DNA from 4 places in the Enterobacter cloacae subsp. cloacae ATCC 13047 genome. Region 4 is predicted to be linked to each of the others. Evidence: predicted binding sites of a transcription regulator. Region 4 holds the regulator's gene; each other region holds the start of a gene.
What was found. Region 4 encodes CRP, which controls carbon source genes, mostly activating them, when cyclic AMP is high. Its sites were predicted from a motif close to ATGTGANNNNNNTCACAT; they were not measured.
Positions count from the first base shown of each region.

Region 1: garD (galactarate dehydratase) is a predicted target of CRP. The motif match lies at 3,293-3,310, and genes of this name have one in related genera.
Region 2: deoC (deoxyribose-phosphate aldolase) is a predicted target of CRP. The motif match lies at 892-909, and genes of this name have one in related genera.
Region 3: epd (erythrose-4-phosphate dehydrogenase) is a predicted target of CRP. The motif match lies at 3,111-3,128, and genes of this name have one in related genera.

Region 1 covers NC_014121.1:4,633,781-4,639,691, forward strand. Annotated here, with positions in the region: gene tdcA (transcriptional regulator TdcA) at 1-273, opposite strand, end outside; RNA gene rnpB (RNase P RNA component class A) at 950-1,328, opposite strand; gene garR (2-hydroxy-3-oxopropionate reductase) at 1,388-2,278, opposite strand; gene garL (2-dehydro-3-deoxyglucarate aldolase) at 2,300-3,070, opposite strand; gene garD (galactarate dehydratase) at 3,423-4,994, shown strand; gene ECL_RS22525 (DeoR family transcriptional regulator) at 5,055-5,864, opposite strand.
Region 2 covers NC_014121.1:782,097-788,007, forward strand. Annotated here, with positions in the region: gene ECL_RS03825 (YjjI family glycine radical enzyme) at 1-777, opposite strand, end outside; gene deoC (deoxyribose-phosphate aldolase) at 1,040-1,819, shown strand; gene deoA (thymidine phosphorylase) at 1,920-3,242, shown strand; gene deoB (phosphopentomutase) at 3,294-4,517, shown strand; gene deoD (purine-nucleoside phosphorylase) at 4,601-5,323, shown strand; gene lplA (lipoate--protein ligase) at 5,385-5,911, opposite strand, start outside.
Region 3 covers NC_014121.1:4,356,328-4,362,238, reverse strand. Annotated here, with positions in the region: gene loiP (metalloprotease LoiP) at 1-703, opposite strand, end outside; gene tkt (transketolase) at 976-2,967, shown strand; gene epd (erythrose-4-phosphate dehydrogenase) at 3,323-4,342, shown strand; gene pgk (phosphoglycerate kinase) at 4,392-5,555, shown strand; gene fbaA (class II fructose-bisphosphate aldolase) at 5,647-5,911, shown strand, end outside.
Region 4 covers NC_014121.1:4,838,473-4,844,383, forward strand. Annotated here, with positions in the region: gene ECL_RS23605 (hydrolase) at 1-271, shown strand, start outside; gene ECL_RS23610 (YheU family protein) at 268-486, shown strand; gene ECL_RS23615 (phosphoribulokinase) at 517-1,386, shown strand; gene ECL_RS23620 (IS4 family transposase) at 1,573-2,646, shown strand; gene ECL_RS23625 (OsmC family protein) at 2,742-3,146, opposite strand; gene crp (cAMP-activated global transcriptional regulator CRP) at 3,457-4,089, shown strand; gene ECL_RS23635 (YccS/YhfK family putative transporter) at 4,147-5,911, shown strand, end outside.

The sequences.
Region 1 (5,911 bases), 200 kb from region 4:
GAGGCTGTTAATCTCGCTCACCATGTTTTTCATCTCACGGGTGATCGACTCTGAGTACGAGAGCAGAACCTGGCCCGCCGCCGTCAGTTTTACGCCCGTGTTTTTACGCACCATCACTTCCACACCGAAGTAAGATTCGATGTCACTGATAATTTTGCTGACGGCGGGTTGCGTCAGACCCAGTTGTCTTGCTGCAGAACCTATGGAGCCACTTTTAATGACTTCCTGAAATACCACGAGGTGCTGTGTTTTCGGTAGAATAATAGTGTTCATAATATTCTGCGCTTATTTCCCTATGACGGGGTGGATTCTACTCAATATTGTTTCAGGGGGTATGTGCTGTTACTCACAATTTGCCTTTTCGTACCCTTACCAGGAACTATCCAACCCCATTAAAAACCTTTTAAATCAATAAAATACAACCAATAAAATACGCTATCACGCTGATATTGATCAACAAAAATGGCGGTAATAAATTTATTTTATGGCGATAACCCGGATAAATTTTTCTGCGTTTAAAAAATCAATAAAGACTATCTTTCAGGCAATTAAAGAACAATAAATAACCATTATTCATGTGAAACATTCTTTCAGTTTTTTGAAATTTACGGGCGTAATTTGACAGAGATTCGGGAAAGAGTGGAATACGTCACACATTCTTAGGGTGAATGTTTTTAATTTCAAAATATACATATCAAATAAGAAAACATTCTGGATCATCCAGTTAACATTCATAACAAATTAATCACACTCAGAATTCAGGATTTTTTAGCGGTAAATTTTGTGATAACGATCGGGATTAGACAGCAGAGCGGAAATGAATGGTTAAAACAGTGAAATGTGCTTAATGTCGCAAATATGAGAATTGGTGTCGTTTGGGGGGTTGCCGGGTGGCGCTGCGTACATACCTCATTAAGCAAAAACCCCGCCGAAGCGGGGTTTTCTAATAAGTTGAAGCTGACCGATAAGCCGGGTTCTGTCGTGGACAGTCATTCATCTAGGCCAGCAATCGCTCACTGGCTCAAGCAGCCTACCCGGGTTCAGTACGGGCCGTACCATGTGAACCCCTATTTGGCCTTGCTCCGGGTGGAGTTTACCGTGCCACGGACTGTTACCAGCCGCGCGGTGCGCTCTTACCGCACCCTTTCACCCTTACCTGATCCCACTTGCGTGGGCCATCGGCGGTTTGCTCTCTGTTGCACTGGTCGTGGGTTTCCCCCCCAGGCGTTACCTGGCACCCTGCCCTATGGAGCCCGGACTTTCCTCCCCTCCGCCCGTCTCCACCCGAAGGTGGACGACGACGAAGCGGCGACTGTCTGGTCAGCTTCGGCGCGCAGTATAGTGGGTTTGCACGCCGCTGTCACCCTTGGTTGTAGGGAAGCCGAAATTAGCGGGAGACTTCCACCTTCGCCAGTTTTTCGTAGTAGCACGCAATGGCACTGTGGTCAGCGGTGCCCAGACCATCGGCACGTAGCGCCTGCATCATCTCCATGACGGCGGCGGTCAGCGGCAGTTGGGCCCCTACGCCGTGAGAAGTGTCCAGCGCGTTAGCCAGATCTTTAATGTGCAGGTCGATACGGAAACCGGGTTTGAAGTTACGATCCATCACCATCGGCGCTTTAGCGTCCAGCACCGTGCTACCCGCCAGCCCACCGCGGATCGCCTGGTAAACCAGATCCGGGTTGACGCCCGCTTTGGTGGCCAGAGTGAGCGCCTCCGACATGGCGGCAATATTCAGCGCCACAATCACCTGGTTTGCCAGCTTGGTTACGTTACCCGCGCCAATCTCCCCGGTGTGCACCACGGAACCGGCCATCGCTTTCATCAGATCGTAGTATTTGTCGAAAATCGCCTTATCGCCGCCGACCATGACCGACAACGTACCGTCGATGGCTTTCGGTTCACCGCCGCTCACCGGGGCATCGAGCATCTCGACGCCTTTCGCTTTCAACGCCTCGCTGATTTCCCGGCTGGCCAGCGGTGCGATGGAGCTCATGTCGATCAACACCAGGCCCGGCTTCGCGCCGTCGATAATGCCGTTCTCACCCAGCGCGACCTCTTTTACATGGGGAGAGTTTGGCAGCATGGTGATAATGACATCGCACTGCTCGGCAATGGCTTTGGCTGTGGTGGCGGTTTCTGCGCCAGCCGCCATCACTTCGGCCACGGCCTGCGAATTATGGTCTGAAACCACCAGGGAGTATCCTGCTTTGATGAGGTTTTTACTCATTGGTTTGCCCATAATGCCGAGGCCAATAAAACCCACTTTCAGCGTCATAATCTGTTTTCCTCAAGATGGTTATTTTTTAAAAGCGTCCGCTAATTTCTGCGTCGCAGAACGGAATACGCCGAGGTCGCTGCCGACGGCAACGAAGGTCGCGCCCCACTCCAGATAGCGGCGTGCGTCTGCTTCAACCGGCGCCAGAATGCCACACGGTTTGCCGTGCGCTTTGGCGCGGGCAAAGATGTGCTGGATGGCGCGCTGCACATCCGGGTGACCCGCATTGCCCAGGTGCCCAAATGCGGCCGCCAGATCGCTTGGGCCGACAAAAATACCGTCCACGCCCTCGGTGGCGGCGATGGCATCCACGTTATCGACACCCTGCTGACTCTCAATCTGTACCAGAATGGTGATGTTGCTGTTGGACTGCGCAAAGTAGTCCGGTACGGTGCCAAACATGTTGGCGCGATGCGAAACGGAGACACCGCGGATCCCTTCCGGCGGATAGCGTGTTGACGCCACGGCCTGTGCCGCCTCCTCCTGCGTTTCGACAAACGGGATCAGGAAGTTGTAGAAGCCGATATCCAGCAGGCGCTTGATGATCACCGGCTCGTTCGTGGGGACGCGGACCACCGGCGCGCTCTGGCTGCCTTTGAGCGCCATCAGCTGCGGAATAAAGGTGCTGATATCGTTCGGCGCATGCTCGCCATCAAGCACTAGCCAGTCGAACCCCGCCAGACCCAGCACTTCGGTGCTGATTGGGTTTGCCAGTGCGGACCAGCATCCAATTTGAATCTGGTGCGCCGCAAGCGCCGCTTTAAATTTATTTGGGAAGATAGCGTTATTCATCGTATTTACCTTTTTAATTCCGCAGCGCTGGTCAGTATATTTATTACCAGCGTTATATTTATTCTCTATTTCGGCGTGATAAAATCGTCATTCAGTATAATCTTCACTTTCCGGCAGCACATTGTTTTAATGCTCAAGTGTTACGCTCTGTTTCAATAATATTTTGAGCATATGCACAACCCACTGGGCGCTGATGCACAGAATCAGCCATTACTGGTTCGGGAGCGATCGCGATCACATTCTCACGCTCTGTCTCCTGACATGCTCTATTTTCGCAAGCTGCGTTTTTATTTTTGCCATAAGAAAATTGGCTGTATTTATTATCAGATTCTTTGCTGGAGAATATTGAACAATGGCCGACATTGAAATTCGACAAGCGTTGCCGACGGCGTTCTATATAAAAGTTCACGACACGGATAATGTGGCAATTATTGTGAACGACAATGGCTTAAAAGCCGGAACCCGCTTCCCGGATGGCCTGGAGCTGATTGAACATATTCCGCAGGGGCATAAAGTGGCGCTGGTGGATATCCCGGCCCAGGGTGAAATCGTGCGTTATGGTGAAGTCATTGGCTATGCCGTCCGTGCCATTCCGCAAGGCAGCTGGATTGATGAGTCTCTGGTTGAGCTGCCAGAAGCCCCACCGTTGAACACCCTGCCGCTGGCAACCCGCGTCCCGGAGCCGCTGCCACCGCTGGAAGGGTACACCTTTGAAGGCTATCGCAACGCAGACGGCAGCGTTGGAACCAAGAATCTGCTCGGCATTACCACCAGCGTTCACTGTGTGGCAGGCGTGGTGGATTACGTGGTGAAACTCATTGAGCGCGATCTGCTGCCAAAGTACCCGAACGTTGATGGCGTGGTGGGGCTGAATCACCTTTACGGCTGCGGCGTGGCGATCAATGCCCCTGCGGCCGTGGTGCCAATCCGAACTATCCACAATATCGCCCTGAACCCGAACTTTGGTGGCGAAGTGATGGTGATAGGCCTGGGTTGTGAAAAGCTACAGCCTGAGCGCCTGCTGCAGGGCACCGAGGATGTAAAAGCCATTCCGGCCGATGAGGCCAGCATTGTACGTCTGCAGGACGAACACCACGTTGGTTTCCGTTCGATGGTTGACGATATCCTTCAGGTTGCAGAGCGTCATCTGGCTAAACTCAATACGCGTCAACGTGAGACCTGCCCGGCTTCCGAGCTGGTGATTGGTACACAATGTGGCGGCAGCGATGCGTTTTCCGGTGTGACCGCCAACCCGGCGGTGGGTTATGCCTCCGACCTGTTTGTTCGCTGCGGGGCCACGGTGATGTTCTCTGAAGTGACAGAAGTGCGAGATGCCATTCATCTGCTCACGCCGCGCGCCATCAACGAAGAGGTGGGCAAACGCCTGCTCGAAGAGATGGCCTGGTACGATAACTACCTCAATATGGGAAAAACCGACCGCAGCGCCAACCCCTCTCCGGGGAACAAAAAAGGGGGCCTGGCGAACGTGGTGGAAAAAGCGCTCGGCTCTATCGCCAAATCCGGTCAAAGTGCCATTGCAGAAGTCCTCTCGCCGGGCCAGCGTCCAACGAAACGCGGTTTGATCTACGCGGCAACCCCGGCCAGTGACTTTGTTTGCGGCACCCAGCAGGTGGCTTCCGGCATTACGGTGCAGGTCTTTACCACCGGACGCGGTACGCCGTACGGCCTGATGGCGGTGCCTGTGATTAAAATGGCCACCCGCACTGAGCTGGCTAACCGCTGGTATGACTTAATGGACATTAACGCAGGCACCATCGCCACCGGGGAAGAGAGCATAGAAGAGGTAGGCTGGAAGCTGTTCCACTTTATTCTGGATGTGGCGAGCGGCAGGAAGAAAACCTTCTCGGACCAGTGGGGGCTGCACAATCAGCTGGCGGTGTTTAACCCGGCACCGGTGACGTGATAGCCCCTCACCCTGCCCTCTCCACAGGGGAGAGGGTTAGGGTTAGGGTGAGGGGAGAAACTACCCTTTCACCAGCACCACATCGATCCCGCTTTTACGCAACCCATCCAGGCTCTCCGCCGGAATGCCTTCGTCGACAATAATCATATCAATCCGTTGTGTATCAATGATTTTATGCAGGCTCGAGCGGTTAAATTTGCTGGAGTCGGTCACGACAATAATACGCTCTGCCACTTCGCACATCCGGCGGTTGAGGCGCGCCTCGTCTTCGTTGTGCGTGCTCACGCCGCGATCGAGATCGATGGCGTCAACGCCCAGGAACAAAAGATCGAAGTGATAATTCTGTAATGACTGCTCCGCCTGGTCGCCATAGAAGGATTGCGACTGACGGCGCAGATGCCCGCCTGTCATCAGCAGTTCCACTCCTTCCGCTTCCAGCAAAGCGTTCGCGACGTTCATGCCATTGGTCATGGCAATCACATCCGTGTGCTGGCGCAGCATTCGGGCAATTTCAAACGTTGTGGTACCCGAATCCAGAATGATGCGATGCCCTGGCTTTACCAGTTCTGCGGCAACTTTCGCGATGCTGCGCTTCACGGCAGTATTCAGCGAGCTTTTATCTTCAACGGAGGGTTCAACGCCCGGCACATTGCCTTCGCAAATCAACGCGCCGCCATAGGCACGAACGGCGATACCTTGCTTCTCCAGAAAAGCCAGATCGTTGCGGATCGTTACCGTCGACACGCCGTATAAATGGGAAAGATCGTTAACCTGTACGCTTCCCTGCGCCCGCAACCGCTGAATGATCTGCTCTCGCCTTTCACTGGTGCCGGTGATGCGCTTTTCCGCGGAGGAATCAGTGCTGCTCATACGCGATCCTTTATAAATAAACTTTCGTTTCATTTCGTTTTGCCTAT
Region 2 (5,911 bases), 1.3 Mb from region 4:
TTCAGCAATCGCCCGCAGATTGAGGCGGACCAGCGTACTGCCGCCGCCCGCCAGCGGCAGCGAGTTGTAACAGCTCACGATGCCATAGCGGCCTTTTGTGAAAATTTTATCATTCACCGGGCCATGGGAAATATGCGGTTTGCTGCATTCACAGATATTTTTTGCCACCTCAAGCAGGAGATCGTCCGGCGTCACGTCCGGGTCATAAATAAACGTCAGATTTGGTGCAGCCTGCTTCAATTCTGCATCGGCACGCAAAATGGCGCGGGTGATGGGGGTATCTGCCGGACCAATGTTGACGTGCGTAAAGGCGTCCGGCAACGTTCTGTCGAGATAGCGCCAGAAACGTTTTATTCGGCTATCGATCGCTTCTTGTGTTAGGATTCTAACATAGGGTTGCAGTAAGGCATCAAGGTGACCGAGATAGACCGGCATTGATGTTACTGACGGCACATGATGGTAGAGAATGGTTAACAGCGAGAGCGCGTCATCCAGATCTTTCGCCCCCTCCAGCTCCAGCCATTCTGAACCTTTAGCCAGAAACGTTGCGTAATCCGGCAGAACATAACGGGGTTTATAGGGCGCGTGCCCTTCAAACATGTCGCAGATAAATCCCTTGTCCAGCGCGGCACGAGCCGCCTCAGGAAGTGCCGGATAAGGCAGATTGTTTTCCGCTTCCAGCGCCAGAAAATGACGCTTCTGTTCCGGGGTTAACACCGGGCTTGTCACAATGTGCTGGCAACGTTGTTGCAGGGCGTCGGGGCTGGCGTGGGGCATGTTCGCTTCCTTGATTGTTCTGCGGATGATGAACGGATTGTAGGAAGCCATCCCGTCAGGGCTTTTGATCTGACGAGGGGAATCGCTGCATTCGTCAGCAGTTCACGCATTAAAATTTGAAGCAGATCTCATTACAGTAATGCAAATTTGTACGTAGTTTTCATTAACTGTGATGAATGTCGAAGTGTGAATGCGGGTGGATGTTAGAATACTCACAGACCCGCAAGGTAAAATTGATACGGCACCGCCGTTGGAGAATGTTATGACCGATTTAACTGCAAGCAGCCTGCGCGCGTTGAAACTGATGGACCTGACCACCCTGAACGATGACGACACCAATGAAAAAGTCATCGCCCTGTGTCATCAGGCGAAAACGCCAGTGGGCAACACTGCCGCTGTCTGCATCTATCCGCGCTTTATCCCGATTGCCCGCAAAACTCTGAAAGAGCAGGGTACCCCGGACGTGCGCATTGCAACCGTAACTAACTTCCCGCACGGCAACGACGATATCGAGATCGCGCTGGCGGAAACCCGCGCGGCGATTGCCTACGGCGCAGACGAAGTTGACGTGGTATTCCCGTACCGTGCGCTGATCGCGGGCAACGAGCAGGTGGGCTTTGACCTGGTGAAAGCCTGTAAAGACGCCTGCGCGGCGGCAAACGTGCTGCTGAAAGTGATCATCGAAACCGGCGAACTGAAAGAAGAAGCGCTGATTCGTAAAGCGTCCGAAATCTCCATCAAAGCCGGTGCGGATTTCATTAAAACCTCTACCGGTAAAGTGCCGGTGAATGCGACCCCGGAAAGCGCGCGCATCATGATGGAAGTGATCCGCGATATGGGCGTGTCCAAAACTGTGGGCTTTAAACCGGCGGGCGGTGTGCGTACTGCGGAAGACGCGCAGCAGTTCCTGGCGATTGCCGACGAGCTGTTCGGCGAAGAGTGGGCGGACTCACGTCACTACCGCTTCGGCGCGTCCAGCCTGCTGGCAAGCCTGCTGAAAGCGCTGGGTCATGGCGACGGTAAGAGCGCCAGCAGCTACTAAGTTTGAATTGCCGGGTGGCGCTACGCTTACCCGGCCTACAGGATCGTGGTCGGGTATATCGTACCCGCCATCATTCACCCGATTCCTCATGGGGGTTACCGTGTTTCTCGCACAAGAAATTATTCGTAAAAAACGTGATGGTCATGCATTAAGCGACGAAGAGATCCGCTTCTTTATCAACGGCATTCGAGATAACACCATCTCAGAAGGGCAGATTGCAGCCCTGGCGATGACCATCTTCTTCCACGATATGTCGATGCCTGAGCGTGTCTCGTTGACCATGGCGATGCGAGATTCAGGAACCGTACTGGACTGGAAGAGCCTCAACCTCAACGGCCCGATTGTCGACAAACACTCCACCGGCGGCGTAGGCGATGTAACGTCTCTGATGCTCGGCCCCATGGTGGCGGCCTGCGGCGGTTATATCCCGATGATCTCCGGGCGCGGCCTGGGACACACCGGCGGTACGCTCGACAAACTGGAAGCCATTCCGGGCTTCGATATCTTCCCGGATGACAACCGCTTCCGCGAAATTATTAAAGACGTTGGCGTGGCGATCATCGGCCAGACCAGCTCGCTCGCCCCGGCAGACAAGCGCTTCTACGCAACCCGCGATATCACCGCAACCGTTGACTCCATCCCGCTGATCACCGCCTCTATTCTGGCGAAGAAACTGGCAGAGGGGCTGGACGCGCTGGTAATGGACGTAAAAGTGGGTAGCGGCGCGTTTATGCCAACCTATGAACTCTCTGCTCAGCTTGCTGAAGCGATTGTTGGCGTTGCCAACGGCGCAGGCGTGCGCACCACCGCACTGCTGACGGACATGAATCAGGTGCTGGCCTCCAGCGCTGGTAACGCCGTCGAAGTGCGCGAAGCCGTTCAGTTTCTGACAGGCGAATACCGCAACCCACGACTGTTCGACGTGACCATGGCGCTGTGCGTCGAGATGCTGATTTCAGGCAAACTGGCGAAAGACGACGCTGAAGCGCGCGCGAAGCTGCAGGCGGTGCTGGATAACGGCAAAGCGGCAGAAATCTTTGGCCGCATGGTGGCGGCGCAAAAAGGCCCGACCGATTTCGTGGAAAACTACGCGAAATACCTGCCGACCGCGACGCTCAGCAAAGCCGTTTATGCCGATAGCGAAGGTTTCGTCTCTGCTATGGACACCCGTGCACTGGGTATGGCGGTGGTCTCGATGGGCGGCGGCCGTCGTCAGGCATCGGACACTATTGATTACAGCGTTGGCTTTACCGATATGGCCCGTCTGGGCGACAGCGTTGACGGAGAACGTCCGCTGGCGGTGATCCACGCCAAAGACGAAGCCAGCTGGCAGGAGGCGGCGAAGGCGGTGAAAGCGGCCATTACGCTTGCTGATAAAGCACCAGAAAGCTCGCCTTCGGTCTATCGTCGTATCACCGAATAGCGGTATACTGATCCGATCAATCATTTTTAGCACTACGTACGGAGAACAATTATGAAACGTGCATTTATTATGGTGCTGGACTCATTCGGCATCGGCGCAACCGAAGATGCAGAACGTTTTGGTGACGTGGGTTCCGATACCATGGGTCACATCGCGGAAGCCTGTGCGAAAGGCGAAGCGGACAACGGTCGTAAAGGCCCTCTGACTCTGCCCAATCTGACCCGCCTCGGTCTGGTGAAAGCGCATGAAGGTTCTACCGGTAAAATCGCTGCCGGTATGGACGGCAACGCGGAAGTGGTGGGCGCTTACGCCTGGGCGCATGAGCTCTCTTCCGGTAAAGACACCCCGTCCGGTCACTGGGAAATCGCCGGTGTGCCGGTTCTGTTTGACTGGGGCTATTTCTCCGATCACGAGAACAGCTTCCCGCAGGAACTGCTTGATAAGCTGGTGAAACGCGCCAACCTGCCGGGCTACCTCGGTAACTGCCACTCTTCCGGTACCGTGATTCTGGATCAGCTCGGCGAAGAGCACATGAAAACCGGTAAGCCGATTTTCTACACCTCTGCTGACTCCGTATTCCAGATTGCCTGCCACGAAGAGACGTTTGGCCTGGATAAACTGTACGAGCTGTGCGAAATCGCCCGTGAAGAGCTGACCGAAGGCGGCTACAACATTGGTCGTGTTATCGCGCGTCCGTTTATCGGCGACAAAGCGGGTAACTTCCAGCGTACCGGTAACCGTCACGACTTGGCCGTTGAGCCACCGGCACCTACCGTGCTGCAGAAACTGGTTGATGAGAAAGGCGGTCACGTGGTTTCCGTGGGTAAAATCGCCGATATCTACGCCAACTGCGGTATCACCAAAAAGGTGAAAGCCACCGGCCTGGATGCGCTGTTTGACGCGACCGTCAAAGAGATGAAAGAAGCGGGTGATAACACCATCGTCTTCACCAACTTCGTCGACTTCGACTCCTCCTGGGGCCACCGTCGCGACGTGGCGGGTTATGCGGCCGGCCTGGAGCTGTTCGACCGTCGTCTGCCAGAGCTGATGGAGCTGGTGGGTGAAGATGACATTCTGATCCTGACCGCTGACCACGGCTGTGACCCAACCTGGACCGGTACTGACCACACCCGTGAGCACATTCCGGTGCTGGTGTATGGCCCGAAAGTGAAACCGGGCTCGCTGGGTCACCGTGAAACCTTCGCGGACATCGGCCAGACGATTGCGAAATATTTTGGCACGTCTGACATGGAATATGGCAAGGCGATGTTCTGAGTTATGTTGGGTGCGGCCTGATGCCCTCACCCCAACCCTCTCCCACGGGGAGAGGGCGAATTTACAATGAAAAGGAACTGAAGATGGCAACTCCTCACATTAACGCAGAAATGGGTGATTTCGCTGACGTCGTATTGATGCCGGGCGACCCGCTGCGCGCGAAACACATTGCAGAAACTTTCCTGGAAGACGTGCGTGAAGTGAACAACGTTCGCGGCATGCTGGGCTTCACCGGAACGTACAAAGGCCGCAAAATCTCCGTGATGGGCCACGGTATGGGTATCCCATCCTGCTCCATCTACACCAAAGAGCTGATCACCGACTTCGGCGTGAAGAAAATCATCCGTGTTGGCTCCTGCGGCGCGGTGCGCATGGACGTTAAACTGCGTGACGTGGTGATTGGTATGGGTGCCTGCACCGATTCCAAAGTCAACCGTATGCGTTTCAAAGATCACGACTTCGCGGCGATTGCTGACTTCGGCATGGTGCGTAACGCGGTTGACGCGGCTAAAGCGCTGGGCGTTGATGCTCGCGTGGGTAACCTGTTCTCCGCGGATCTGTTCTATGCGCCGGACGGCGGCGAGATGTTCGACGTGATGGAAAAATACGGCATCCTGGGCGTGGAAATGGAAGCGGCGGGCATCTACGGCGTCGCGGCTGAGTTCGGTGCGAAAGCGCTGACCATCTGCACCGTGTCTGACCACATCCGTACCCACGAGCAGACCACGGCTGCTGAGCGTCAGACCACCTTCAACGACATGATCAAAATCGCGCTGGAATCCGTTCTGCTGGGCGATAAAGAGTAATTCTGTCTCTTCCGGCCCTCTCCCTGTGGGAGAGGGTTGGGGTGAGAGCACCAGGCCGCACCTAGCGCACGGCCCGTGCAATCCACGCTGACAACTCCCTCAGCTCATTTTCCTGCCCCGGGAAATCCCCGATCAACGCATCGCATTCCTGCTGCAGCATATCCGCCCGATACAAACAGCCCTGCAAACGAGCCGCCAGCGCCTCTAACGGCGCCGGGTTAAGGCTGTCCGTAAATACCTGCGTGCGGGTGATATGACCTTTCTCTACGTCAAAGTGCAGCTCCACGTCGCCCCAGGTAAAGCGTTCGTCCAGCAGATGCGAAAAGGCAGGCGCCTGGCCAAAGTTCCACTCCCAGCTGCTCTGACGGGCAAAGGTTTCGGCGAAATTGGGCAGATCCGGGGTTTTATCCGGGGAGATCACCTCTGCCTCTACGCGCTCACCGTAATGGGCAAAGAAGGCTTCCTGGATCGCCTTGCAGATTTGCGCGTGAGTGATGTCTGGCAGTAGCTCAACCAGGTTGGCCACGCGCCCCCGCACGGAAGTGATCCCTTTGGCCTGCAGTTTTTTCTTGTCGGGATTCAGGTAGT
Region 3 (5,911 bases), 480 kb from region 4:
AGGCCGGGTGATCATCAAACATGGAGCTTTGACGTCCGGCTTCCAGTTTAGCCAGCTTTTCAAAACTGGTGGCTAAACCTGCTGGATTGATACCGCGTTTGCGCAACAGATCGTAGGAGTAGTCATCCGCTTCGGACTCCTGACGTTGAGAGAACTGGGAGTTAACCAGCTTTTCGCCCACATCGCCAAGCTGTGACTGGGACAGGCTGCCCACAATACCGCCCGCAGAAGCCGCCGCCGCGCGGATGGCGTTAGTGCCTAAGGCGACCTGCATCCCTTTCTTCACGTGGCCGAGGGCAACGTGGCCCATTTCATGGCCGATCACCGCTTCCACTTCGTTGTCGGTCATCATGTCCATTAACCCGCTGTAAACGCGGATACAGCCGTTCGCCATGGCAAAGGCGTTCACGTCTTTCGCGACGTACACTTTATAGTTCACCGGCTGACCGTTAATGTTATCGCCAAGCGCAGAGGCAATTTTATTCAGACGCTGCGTGTAGGGACTGTTGGCCGGGGCAATCGTAGCCTTTCCATCCATATCTTTACAGGCCTGGTCGCTCAGGGCTTTAACCTGCGCGTCGCTCAGGGAATAGGCCTGAAAAGCTTCTGCGCCTGAGGACATCAGGCCGTTAGAATCCATATTCTGACAACCGCTCAGCAGGAACGTTGTACCCAGGGCCAGCACTAATGCACGCATTTTCATGAGGTTGCTTCCGTACTCGTTAATCTGAATAAAATCCGAAAAGTACACCGACAGCGAAGCCGGGGTCGGGCTAAGTATAAGGAATATCGACGGGCCCGGGCGAGCAGATTGCGCAACATGCGAGCATGATCCAGAGATTTCTTAAGCGGCAAAAGAATGCTCCATGTACATGGCATGCCGCTTGGGTTACATTGTTGGCACTTTTTTCCGGCGTAGCCCAAAACGCGCTGTCGTCAAGGGCATGGCCTTTAACAGTCCGATCTGGAGTTAAAATGTCCTCACGTAAAGAGCTTGCTAATGCTATTCGTGCGCTGAGCATGGACGCAGTACAGAAAGCCAAATCTGGCCACCCAGGGGCCCCTATGGGTATGGCTGATATCGCCGAAGTCCTGTGGCGTGATTTCCTGAACCACAACCCGCAGAACCCGGCATGGGCTGACCGCGACCGTTTCGTGCTGTCTAACGGCCACGGCTCAATGCTGATCTACAGCCTGCTGCACCTCACTGGCTACGATCTGCCTATCGAAGAGCTGAAAAACTTCCGTCAGCTGCACTCCAAAACCCCGGGTCACCCGGAAGTGGGTTACACCGCAGGTGTTGAAACCACGACCGGCCCACTGGGTCAGGGTATTGCGAACGCGGTGGGTATGGCGATTGCTGAGAAGACTCTGGCGGCGCAGTTCAACCGTCCTGGTCACGACATTGTTGACCACTTCACCTACGCGTTCATGGGCGACGGCTGCATGATGGAAGGCATTTCTCACGAAGTGTGCTCCCTGGCAGGTACCCTGAAGCTGGGCAAACTGGTTGCGTTCTACGACGACAACGGTATCTCCATCGACGGTCATGTTGAAGGCTGGTTCACTGATGACACTGCGGCACGTTTCGAAGCCTACGGCTGGCACGTTGTGCGTGGCGTTGATGGCCACGATGCTGACTCGATTAAACGTGCAGTAGAAGAAGCGCGTGCGGTCACTGACAAACCATCCCTGCTGATGTGCAAAACCATCATCGGTTTCGGTTCTCCGAACAAAGCGGGCACCCACGATTCCCACGGTGCGCCACTGGGCGACGCGGAAATCGCGCTGACCCGTGAAGCGTTGGGCTGGAAACACCCTGCATTCGAAATCCCATCTGAAATCTATGCCCAGTGGGATGCCAAAGAAGCGGGTCAGGCGAAAGAAGCGGCCTGGAACGAGAAGTTCGCGGCTTACGCTAAAGCCTTCCCACAGGAAGCGGCTGAATTCACCCGTCGTATGAAAGGTGAAATGCCGTCTGACTTCGACGCGAAAGCGAACGAGTTCATCGCTAAACTGCAGGCGAACCCATCTAAAATCGCCAGCCGTAAAGCGTCTCAGAATGCGATCGAAGCGTTCGGTCCATGGCTTCCAGAATTCCTCGGCGGCTCCGCTGACCTGGCACCGTCTAACCTGACCCTGTGGTCTGGCTCTAAGCCAATCAACGAAGATGCGGCCGGTAACTACATCCATTATGGTGTACGTGAATTCGGTATGACCGCTATCGCGAACGGTATCTCCCTGCACGGTGGTTTCCTGCCGTACACCTCTACCTTCCTGATGTTCGTGGAATATGCCCGTAACGCCGTGCGTATGGCTGCGCTGATGAAACAGCGTCAGGTGATGGTTTATACCCACGACTCCATTGGTCTGGGCGAAGATGGTCCAACTCACCAGCCGGTAGAGCAGGTTGCTTCTCTGCGTGTCACCCCGAACATGAGCACATGGCGTCCATGTGACCAGGTGGAATCTGCAGTGGCATGGAAATACGGCGTTGAGCGTCAGGACGGTCCAACCGCGCTGATCCTCTCCCGTCAGAACCTGGCACAGCAGGATCGTACCGAAGAGCAGCTGGCGAACATCGCCCGCGGTGGCTACGTGCTGAAGGATTGCGCGGGACAGCCAGAGCTGATCTTCATCGCAACCGGTTCTGAAGTTGAGCTGGCTGTTGCAGCCTGGGACAAACTGACTGCCGAAGGCGTTAAAGCGCGCGTGGTTTCCATGCCGTCTACCGATGCGTTCGACAAGCAGGATGCTGCTTACCGTGAATCCGTACTGCCTAAAGCCGTTTCCGCACGCGTGGCGGTTGAAGCGGGTATCGCTGACTACTGGTTCAAATACGTGGGCCTGAACGGCGCTATCGTCGGTATGACCACCTTCGGTGAATCTGCTCCGGCAGAGCAGTTGTTCGAAGAGTTCGGCTTCACCGTTGAGAACGTTGTCGCTAAGGCTAAAGAACTGCTGTAATTGCCGTTTTGCCCGGTGGCGCTTACGCTTACCGGGCCTACAAATGGCTCGAAAGTAGGCCGGGTAAGCGTAAGCGCCACCCGGCTTTTTTGTAGGCACTATTCCTCAGACATGTAACTGCTCTGTAAATTATTCCATCTAAAATGTGACGCAAGTCATATAGCTCGCTTATTCATCTGGACAGACATTCCTTTTATTCCCCGATTCGCTTATTCTTGCTGAAGCGTTTCAGTCGATTAAATGTTCGACAATTGACCAATCAATCGCAGTTTGTGATAGCAAAGATTCCCCTTCGGGCGTAGCTGGATTACTCTTTCAGCCACCTCGAACTCAGGGACAGCTTTGCAGGAGATCTATGACCGTACGCGTAGCGATTAATGGCTTCGGTCGCATCGGGCGCAACGTGGTTCGTGCTTTATATGAATCCGGGCGTCGGGCGGAAATTACCGTGGTGGCAATCAATGAACTGGCGGATGCTGCGGGCATGGCGCATTTATTGAAATATGACACCAGCCACGGACGCTTTGCCTGGGACGTGCGCCAGGAAAGGGATCAGCTGTTTGTCGGTGACGATACGATCCGCGTACTGCATGAGCGCAATATTGCCGCGCTACCGTGGCGTGAACTGGGTGTGGATGTGGTGCTTGACTGTACCGGCGTATATGGCAACCGCGAACACGGCGAAGCGCATCTCACCGCCGGCGCGAAAAAAGTCCTGTTCTCTCATCCCGGCAGTAACGACCTCGACGCAACGGTCGTTTTCGGCGTCAATCAGCATGAGCTACAAGCCGAACACCGTATTGTCTCCAACGCCTCCTGCACCACCAACTGCATTATTCCGGTCATTAAACTGTTAGACGATGCATATGGCATTGAATCCGGCACCGTGACCACGATTCACTCCGCCATGCACGATCAGCAGGTCATCGACGCCTACCACCCGGATTTACGACGCACGCGTGCTGCGAGCCAGTCAATCATCCCGGTGGATACAAAACTGGCTGCCGGGATCACCCGAATTTTCCCGCAGTTTAATGACCGTTTCGAAGCGATTGCCGTGCGTGTACCGACGATAAACGTCACCGCAATTGACCTCAGCGTGACGGTAAAAAAACCGGTAAAAGCCTGTGAAGTCAACCTGTTGCTGCGAAAAGCGGCACAGGGGGCATTTCATGGTATAGTTGACTATACGGAATTACCGTTGGTCTCAGTGGATTTTAACCACGACCCGCACAGCGCCATTGTTGATGGCACGCAAACGCGCGTCAGTGGCGCACACCTTATCAAGACGCTGGTCTGGTGTGATAACGAATGGGGCTTTGCTAACCGAATGCTCGACACCACGTTAGCAATGGCTGCCAAAGGTTTCAGGTAAGACGCATCGTGCGTCTGCAAAACTTTAAGAATCAACGAGAGGATTCACCATGTCTGTAATTAAGATGACCGATCTGGATCTGGCTGGTAAACGCGTTTTCATCCGTGCGGATCTGAACGTGCCAGTTAAAGATGGCAAAGTGACCAGTGACGCGCGTATCCGTGCATCTCTGCCAACCATCGAACTGGCTCTGAAGCAGGGTGCGAAAGTGATGGTGACCTCCCACCTGGGTCGTCCAACTGAAGGCGAGTACAACGAAGAGTTCTCTCTGCTGCCGGTTGTTAATTACCTGAAAGACAAACTGTCCAGCCCGGTTCGCCTGGTGAAAGATTACCTGGATGGCGTGGAAGTGGCTGCCGGTGAGCTGGTGGTGCTGGAAAACGTTCGCTTCAACAAAGGCGAGAAGAAAGACGACGAAGCACTCTCCAAAAAATACGCGGCGCTGTGCGACGTATTCGTAATGGATGCATTCGGTACTGCGCACCGTGCGCAGGCGTCTACCCACGGTATCGGTAAATTCGCAGACGTTGCGTGCGCTGGTCCTCTGCTGGCCGCGGAACTGGATGCGCTGGGTAAAGCACTGAAAGAACCTGCTCGTCCAATGGTTGCCATCGTGGGTGGTTCTAAAGTTTCTACCAAACTGACCGTTCTGGATTCCCTGTCTAAAATCGCTGACCAGCTGATCGTTGGCGGTGGTATCGCGAACACCTTCGTTGCCGCTCAGGGCCACAACGTTGGTAAATCCCTGTATGAAGCAGACCTGGTTGACGAAGCCAAACGCCTGCTGGGCACCTGTGATATCCCGGTTCCGACCGATGTTCGCGTTGCCACTGAGTTCTCCGAAACGGCGACTGCTACCCTGAAATCTGTAAACGACATCAAAGATGAAGAGCAGATTCTGGACCTGGGTGACGTTTCTGCACAGAAACTGGCTGAAATCCTGAAAAACGCAAAAACTATCCTGTGGAACGGTCCTGTTGGCGTGTTCGAATTCCCGAACTTCCGTAAAGGGACTGAAATTGTTGCTAACGCTATCGCAGACAGCGAAGCGTTCTCTATCGCAGGCGGTGGTGACACCCTGGCAGCAATCGACTTGTTCGGTATCGCTGACAAAATCTCCTACATCTCCACTGGTGGCGGCGCATTCCTCGAATTCGTGGAAGGCAAAGTTCTGCCAGCAGTAGCAATGCTCGAAGAGCGCGCTAAGAAGTAAGCCATTCAAGGGCAGGGAAACCTGCCCAATTTTCAGCGCGCTTTAAGAGCTCGCACCTTTTCTAACGGCCGAAGATACAGGACTAAGCAACATGTCTAAAATTTTTGATTTCGTAAAACCTGGCGTGATCACTGGTGATGACGTTCAGAAAGTGTTCCAGGTAGCTAAAGAAAACAACTTTGCTCTGCCAGCAGTTAACTGCGTGGGTACTGACTCCATCAACGCCGTACTGGAAACCGCTGCAAAAGTTAAAGCACCGGTTATCGTACAGTTCTCTAACGGCGGCGCTGCGTTCATCGCAGGTAAAGGCGTGAAAACTGACATTCCTCAGGGTGCTGCAATCCTGGGCGCTATCT
Region 4 (5,911 bases):
CGATGCCATTGACTACTATCGTCAGTGCAGCGCCATGCCGCTGCTCAGCAAGATCACTCAGCCGACGCTGATCATTCACGCGAAAGATGACCCGTTTATGGATCATCACTCCATCCCTGCACAGGAATTTCTGCCCGACAACGTTCACTACCAGCTGACCGAGCACGGCGGTCACGTGGGGTTTGTCGGCGGAACGCTGCGTCGCCCGAAAATGTGGCTGGAGACGCGCATTCCTGACTGGTTAACCCCTTACCTGGACGGTGCAACATGATTATCCCCTGGCAGGATCTGGCGCCCGAAACGCTCGATAATCTGATTGAAAGCTTTGTCTTGCGTGAAGGCACCGATTATGGTGAACATGAACGCTCGCTTGAGCAAAAGGTCAACGATGTTAAACGCCAGCTTAAAAGCGGCGACGTGGTGCTGGTGTGGTCTGAACTGCATGAGACGGTCAATATCATGCCCCGCAACGCGTTTCACGGCTGATCTTTCAACCTTTCCAGTCAGGGAGTTGCTATGTCTGCCAGACATCCGGTTATTGCCGTTACGGGGTCGAGTGGTGCGGGAACCACCACCACCAGCCTCGCGTTTCGCAAGATTTTCGCCCAGTTGAATCTCCGCGCGGCGGAGGTCGAAGGCGACAGCTTTCACCGCTATACGCGCCCGGAGATGGATATGGCCATCCGCAAAGCGCGTGATTTAGGCAAACACATCAGCTACTTCGGCCCGGAGGCCAATGACTTCGGCCTGCTGGAGCAAACGTTTCAGGAGTACGGCCTAAGCGGCAAAGGCCAGTCCCGCAAGTATCTGCACACCTACGACGAAGCCGTTCCCTGGAATCAGGTCCCGGGCACCTTTACTCCCTGGCAGCCGCTGCCGGAACCTACCGACGTGCTGTTTTACGAAGGATTGCACGGCGGCGTGGTGACGCCGCATCACGACGTGGCGCGACATGTGGATCTGCTGGTCGGCGTGGTGCCAATCGTGAACCTGGAGTGGATCCAGAAGCTGACGCGAGACATCAGCGAGCGCGGCCATTCACGCGAGGCGGTGATGGATTCGGTTGTGCGCTCAATGGAAGATTACATCAATTATCTGACACCACAGTTTTCCCGCACCCACATCAACTTCCAGCGTGTGCCGACGGTGGACACCTCCAACCCGTTCGCGGCCAAAAGTATCCCGTCGCTGGATGAGAGCTTTGTGGTGATCCATTTCCGCAATCTCGACGGCATCGATTACCCCTGGCTGCTGGCGATGCTGCAGGGCTCGTTTATTTCTCACATGAATACGTTAGTGGTGCCCGGCGGAAAAATGGGGCTGGCGATGGAGCTGATCATGACGCCGCTGGTGCAGCGGTTGATGGAAGGGAAACAGATCGCATAATCATATTCCCTCTCCCGGTGGGCTGAGGGTTCCCCAGAAAAATGAAAAGCACGATGAAGTGTGATCTACTGGTTGCGCTAACAAATCAGAAGAGACCTCATCGTGCCTTTACAGACAGTCTGCCAGAAATTTTTCTCCGCGTCTTTACCGGACGTTCACAGCTTCCGGATTAATGTTCTTGTTTCCATGGCAGTTGCCCTCACGCACGGTGCGGATCTGACCCTGACCAGCCTTGGTCGCTCTCTTCCCGGCAGGGCGCACGTCAAAAATAAAATTAAACGTGTTGACCGTGCCCTGGGTAATACCGCCCTTCACCGGGATATTCCCCGTATTCAGCACCTGCTCACACATACCATCACCTCCCTGATGCCCTTCTGTGTGATTGCTGTCGACTGGACAGGCTGGCATGACAGGAACTGGTATCTTCTGCGGGCAAGCCTGGTCTGTAATGGTCGCTCACTGCCGCTTATGAGTGAGGTTGTCCCCGCAGAGCTGGCGCAGAACAGCGATGTACAGTGCCGCTTCCTTGACCGCCTGCATGATGCCATCCCGAAAGATAAAGCCGTCACCATCATTACGGATGCAGGCTTCCGGACAGACTGGTTCCGGCATGTCAGCCAGCTGGGCTGGAGCTTCACCGGCAGGGTCAGGGGCTGCATCAGCTTCCGGCTGGACGGAGATAAAAAGTGGATGAAAATCAGTGAGCTTGAGGCTACCGGACAACCGGTCTGCGTGGGTTACGGTGTCCTGTCCCGTAAACCACGAACGCCCTGTTACGGCCGGTTCTATCTGCATAAGCGCCCTGACGCAGGGCGTCAGGGAAAAGGGGGGATGCCGAAAACACAGCGGGAACACCGCAGTAGCGCGCGGGAGCCCTGGCTGCTGTTCAGTAATGCAGAGGGACTGGAGCCGCACCAGATAATGGCCCTGTACAGCCGCAGAATGCAGATAGAACAAAACTTCCGGGACGACAAAAGTCCACGCTTCGGGTTCGGTCTGAGGCTGAGCCGGAGTCAGGGAAAAGGGCGACTGGAAGTGCTGAATATGGTCGCGGCAATGGCAAGCCTGGTGATGTGGCTGGCAGGTTACAGGGCAGAAAGGCAGTGTTTACACTGGCACTATCAGGCAAGCAGCATCAGGCACAGACGGGTTCTGTCATACCTGAGTCTGGCAGAAGAAGTCATCCGGCATGAGCCAGGAAAAGTGAGACGGCTGAATATAGTTAACGAGATGAAAAAGCTGGGAAAAGAGTACCAGTAATATGGTCATGGTGGCATGACCATATTACTGGGGATCCCTCAGCCCGGTGGGAGAGGGTTAGGGTGAGGGCATCAACACGCACGATGCCCCATCAATCACGCCTCGATCACTTCATACGAATGGGTAATTTTTACCGCTTTCTCCAGCATTAACGCCACAGAGCAGTATTTCTCCGCAGACAGATCCACCGCGCGTGAGACGGCAGCATCTTTCAGCGCGTTCCCGGTGACAACAAAATGCAGGTTAATGTGCGTGAACAGGCGTGGCGCCTCTTCGCGACGTTCTGACGTGAGCTTGACTTCACAGTCGGTCACATCATGACGGCCCTTTTGCAGAATCGACACCACGTCAATCGCGCTGCATCCACCTGCCGCCATCAGCACCATTTCCATTGGGCTGGGTGCTTTATCGCCGGAGTTACCGTCCATCAAAATCTGGTGTCCCGACGAGGACTCGCCCAGGAACGTTAAACCTTCTACCCATTTCACGCGCGCTTGCATATTCATTAGCTCCAACGTTGCATTTTTGGTGACAGATTACGCGTGCGTTACATTTCTCGCAATGGAAGGCGACCTGCGTCATGCTGAAGCGAGACACCAGGAGACACGCGGCGAAAGCTATGCTAAAACACTCTGGATGCTACAGTAATACATTGACGTTACACATGTATGCAGAGGACATCAAACTTTACTGGCTGCGAAACGTTACGACAGCCGACTTCCCAGGTATGGGTAAGAATTCGATTGCAACCCCAGAGTCCGGATGCATCTTATGACTCTGGTGACAGCTTATAACAGAGGATAACAGCGCATGGTGCTTGGCAAACCGCAAACAGACCCGACTCTCGAATGGTTCTTGTCTCATTGCCACATTCATAAGTACCCATCGAAGAGCACGCTGATTCACCAGGGTGAAAAAGCGGAAACGTTGTATTACATCGTCAAAGGCTCGGTGGCAGTGCTGATCAAAGATGAAGAAGGGAAAGAGATGATCCTTTCTTATCTGAACCAGGGCGATTTTATCGGTGAACTGGGCCTGTTTGAAGAAGGCCAGGAACGTAGCGCCTGGGTTCGTGCAAAGACAGCATGTGAAGTGGCTGAAATTTCCTACAAGAAATTCCGTCAGTTGATTCAGGTTAACCCTGACATCCTGATGCGTCTTTCTTCGCAGATGGCTCGCCGTCTGCAGGTGACATCAGAGAAAGTGGGTAACCTCGCCTTCCTGGACGTGACCGGCCGTATCGCGCAGACCCTGCTGAACCTGGCGAAACAGCCAGACGCTATGACCCACCCTGACGGCATGCAAATTAAAATTACCCGCCAGGAAATTGGTCAGATCGTCGGTTGCTCCCGTGAAACAGTGGGCCGTATCCTGAAAATGCTGGAAGATCAGAACCTGATCTCCGCCCACGGTAAAACCATCGTGGTTTACGGAACCCGTTAATCCCGATAAAACGGCGTGCCATCGCAAGGTGTCACGCCGTTTTTGTCTCTACTCCCCATGTGGCGCAGGCTGATTTATCACCCGGAAGTTAACTACGCACTGCGACAAACGCTGGTGTTGTGCCTTCCTGTGGCCGTGGGCCTGATCCTTGGGCATCTTCAGCAGGGGCTGCTGTTTTCACTGGTTCCCGCCTGCTGCAACATTGCCGGTCTCGACACCCCGCATAAGCGTTTTTTCAAACGTCTGATTATCGGCGGTTCGCTGTTTGCCGGGTGTAGCCTGGCCGTGCAGCTTTTGCTGGCCCGCGATATTCCGCTGCCGCTAATCCTGAGCGTGCTGGCGATGACGCTGGGGGTGACCGCCGAAATCAGTTCGCTGCACGCGCGGTTACTGCCCGCCTCACTCATCGCGGCCATCTTTACCCTGAGTCTCGCAGGTAACATGCCAGTGTGGGAGCCGCTGCTGATCTACGCCCTCGGTACGCTATGGTATGGCCTGTTTAACTGGTTCTGGTTCTGGCTGTGGCGGGAACAACCGCTGCGTGAATCCCTGAGCCTGCTCTATGTCCAGCTTGCGGAGTACTGCGAAGCCAAATACACACTGCTGACCCAGCATACCGACCCGGAAAAATCGCTACCGCCGCTGCTGACGCGCCAGCAGAAGGTGGTGGATCTGATAAGCCAGTGCTACCAGCAACTGCATATGCTGGCCGCCAACAAGAACCACGAATATAAACGGCTGCTGCGCACCTTCCAGGTAGGGCTGGATCTGCAGGAGCATATCTCCGTGAGCCTGCACCACCCGAAGGAGGTGCAAAAGCTGGTGGAGCGCAGCCATGCCGAAGCGGTGATCCGCTGGAACGCGCAGACCGTGTCCGCACGCCTGCGGGTACTGGCCGACGACATTCTTTATCACCGTTACCCCACCCGCTTTAACATGGACAAGCAGCTCGGCGCACTGGAGAAAATCGCCCGCCAGCACGAGGATAACCCGGTAGGCCAGTTTGCCGCCTGGCACTTCAGCCGTATTGCCCGCGTGCTGCGTACCCAGCGCCCGCTCTATCCCCGCGATCTGATGGCGGATAAGCAAAAGCGCCTGCCGCTACTGCCTGCGCTTAAAAGCTATCTCTCGTTTAAATCTTCCGCCCTGCGCAACGCCGCCCGGATTAGCGTGATGCTGAGCATCGCCAGCCTGATGGGCATGGCGCTGCATCTGCCCAAACCCTACTGGATATTAATGACGGTACTGTTTGTCACCCAGAATGGCTACGGCGCCACGCGGGTGCGTATTCTGCACCGGGCGGGCGGAACCATGGCGGGGTTGATTATCGCAGGCGTAACGCTGCACTTCCACGTGCCGGAAGGCTATACGCTGGCAGGCATGCTATTGATTACCCTGGTGAGCTACCTGATCATCCGCAAAAACTACGGCTGGGCGATGGTGGGCTTTACGGTCACGGCGGTATACACCCTGCAATTGCTTACGCTCAATGGCGAACAGTTTATTGTCGCCAGGCTTATCGATACCCTGATTGGCTGTCTGATTGCCTTTGGTGGTATGGTCTGGCTGTGGCCACAATGGCAAAGCGGCCTGCTCAGGCAGAACGCCCACGACGCGCTGGAGGCCGACCAGCAGGCTATCCGCCTGATCCTGAGCGACGATCCGCAGCCCTCCCCGCTGGCGTATCAGCGGATGAAGGTCAACCAGGCGCATAACGCCCTGTTCAACTCGCTGAATCAGGCGATGCAGGAGCCCGGCTTTAACTCGCACTATCTGGCGGATATGAAGCTCTGGGTGACGCACAGCCAGTTCATCGTCGAAC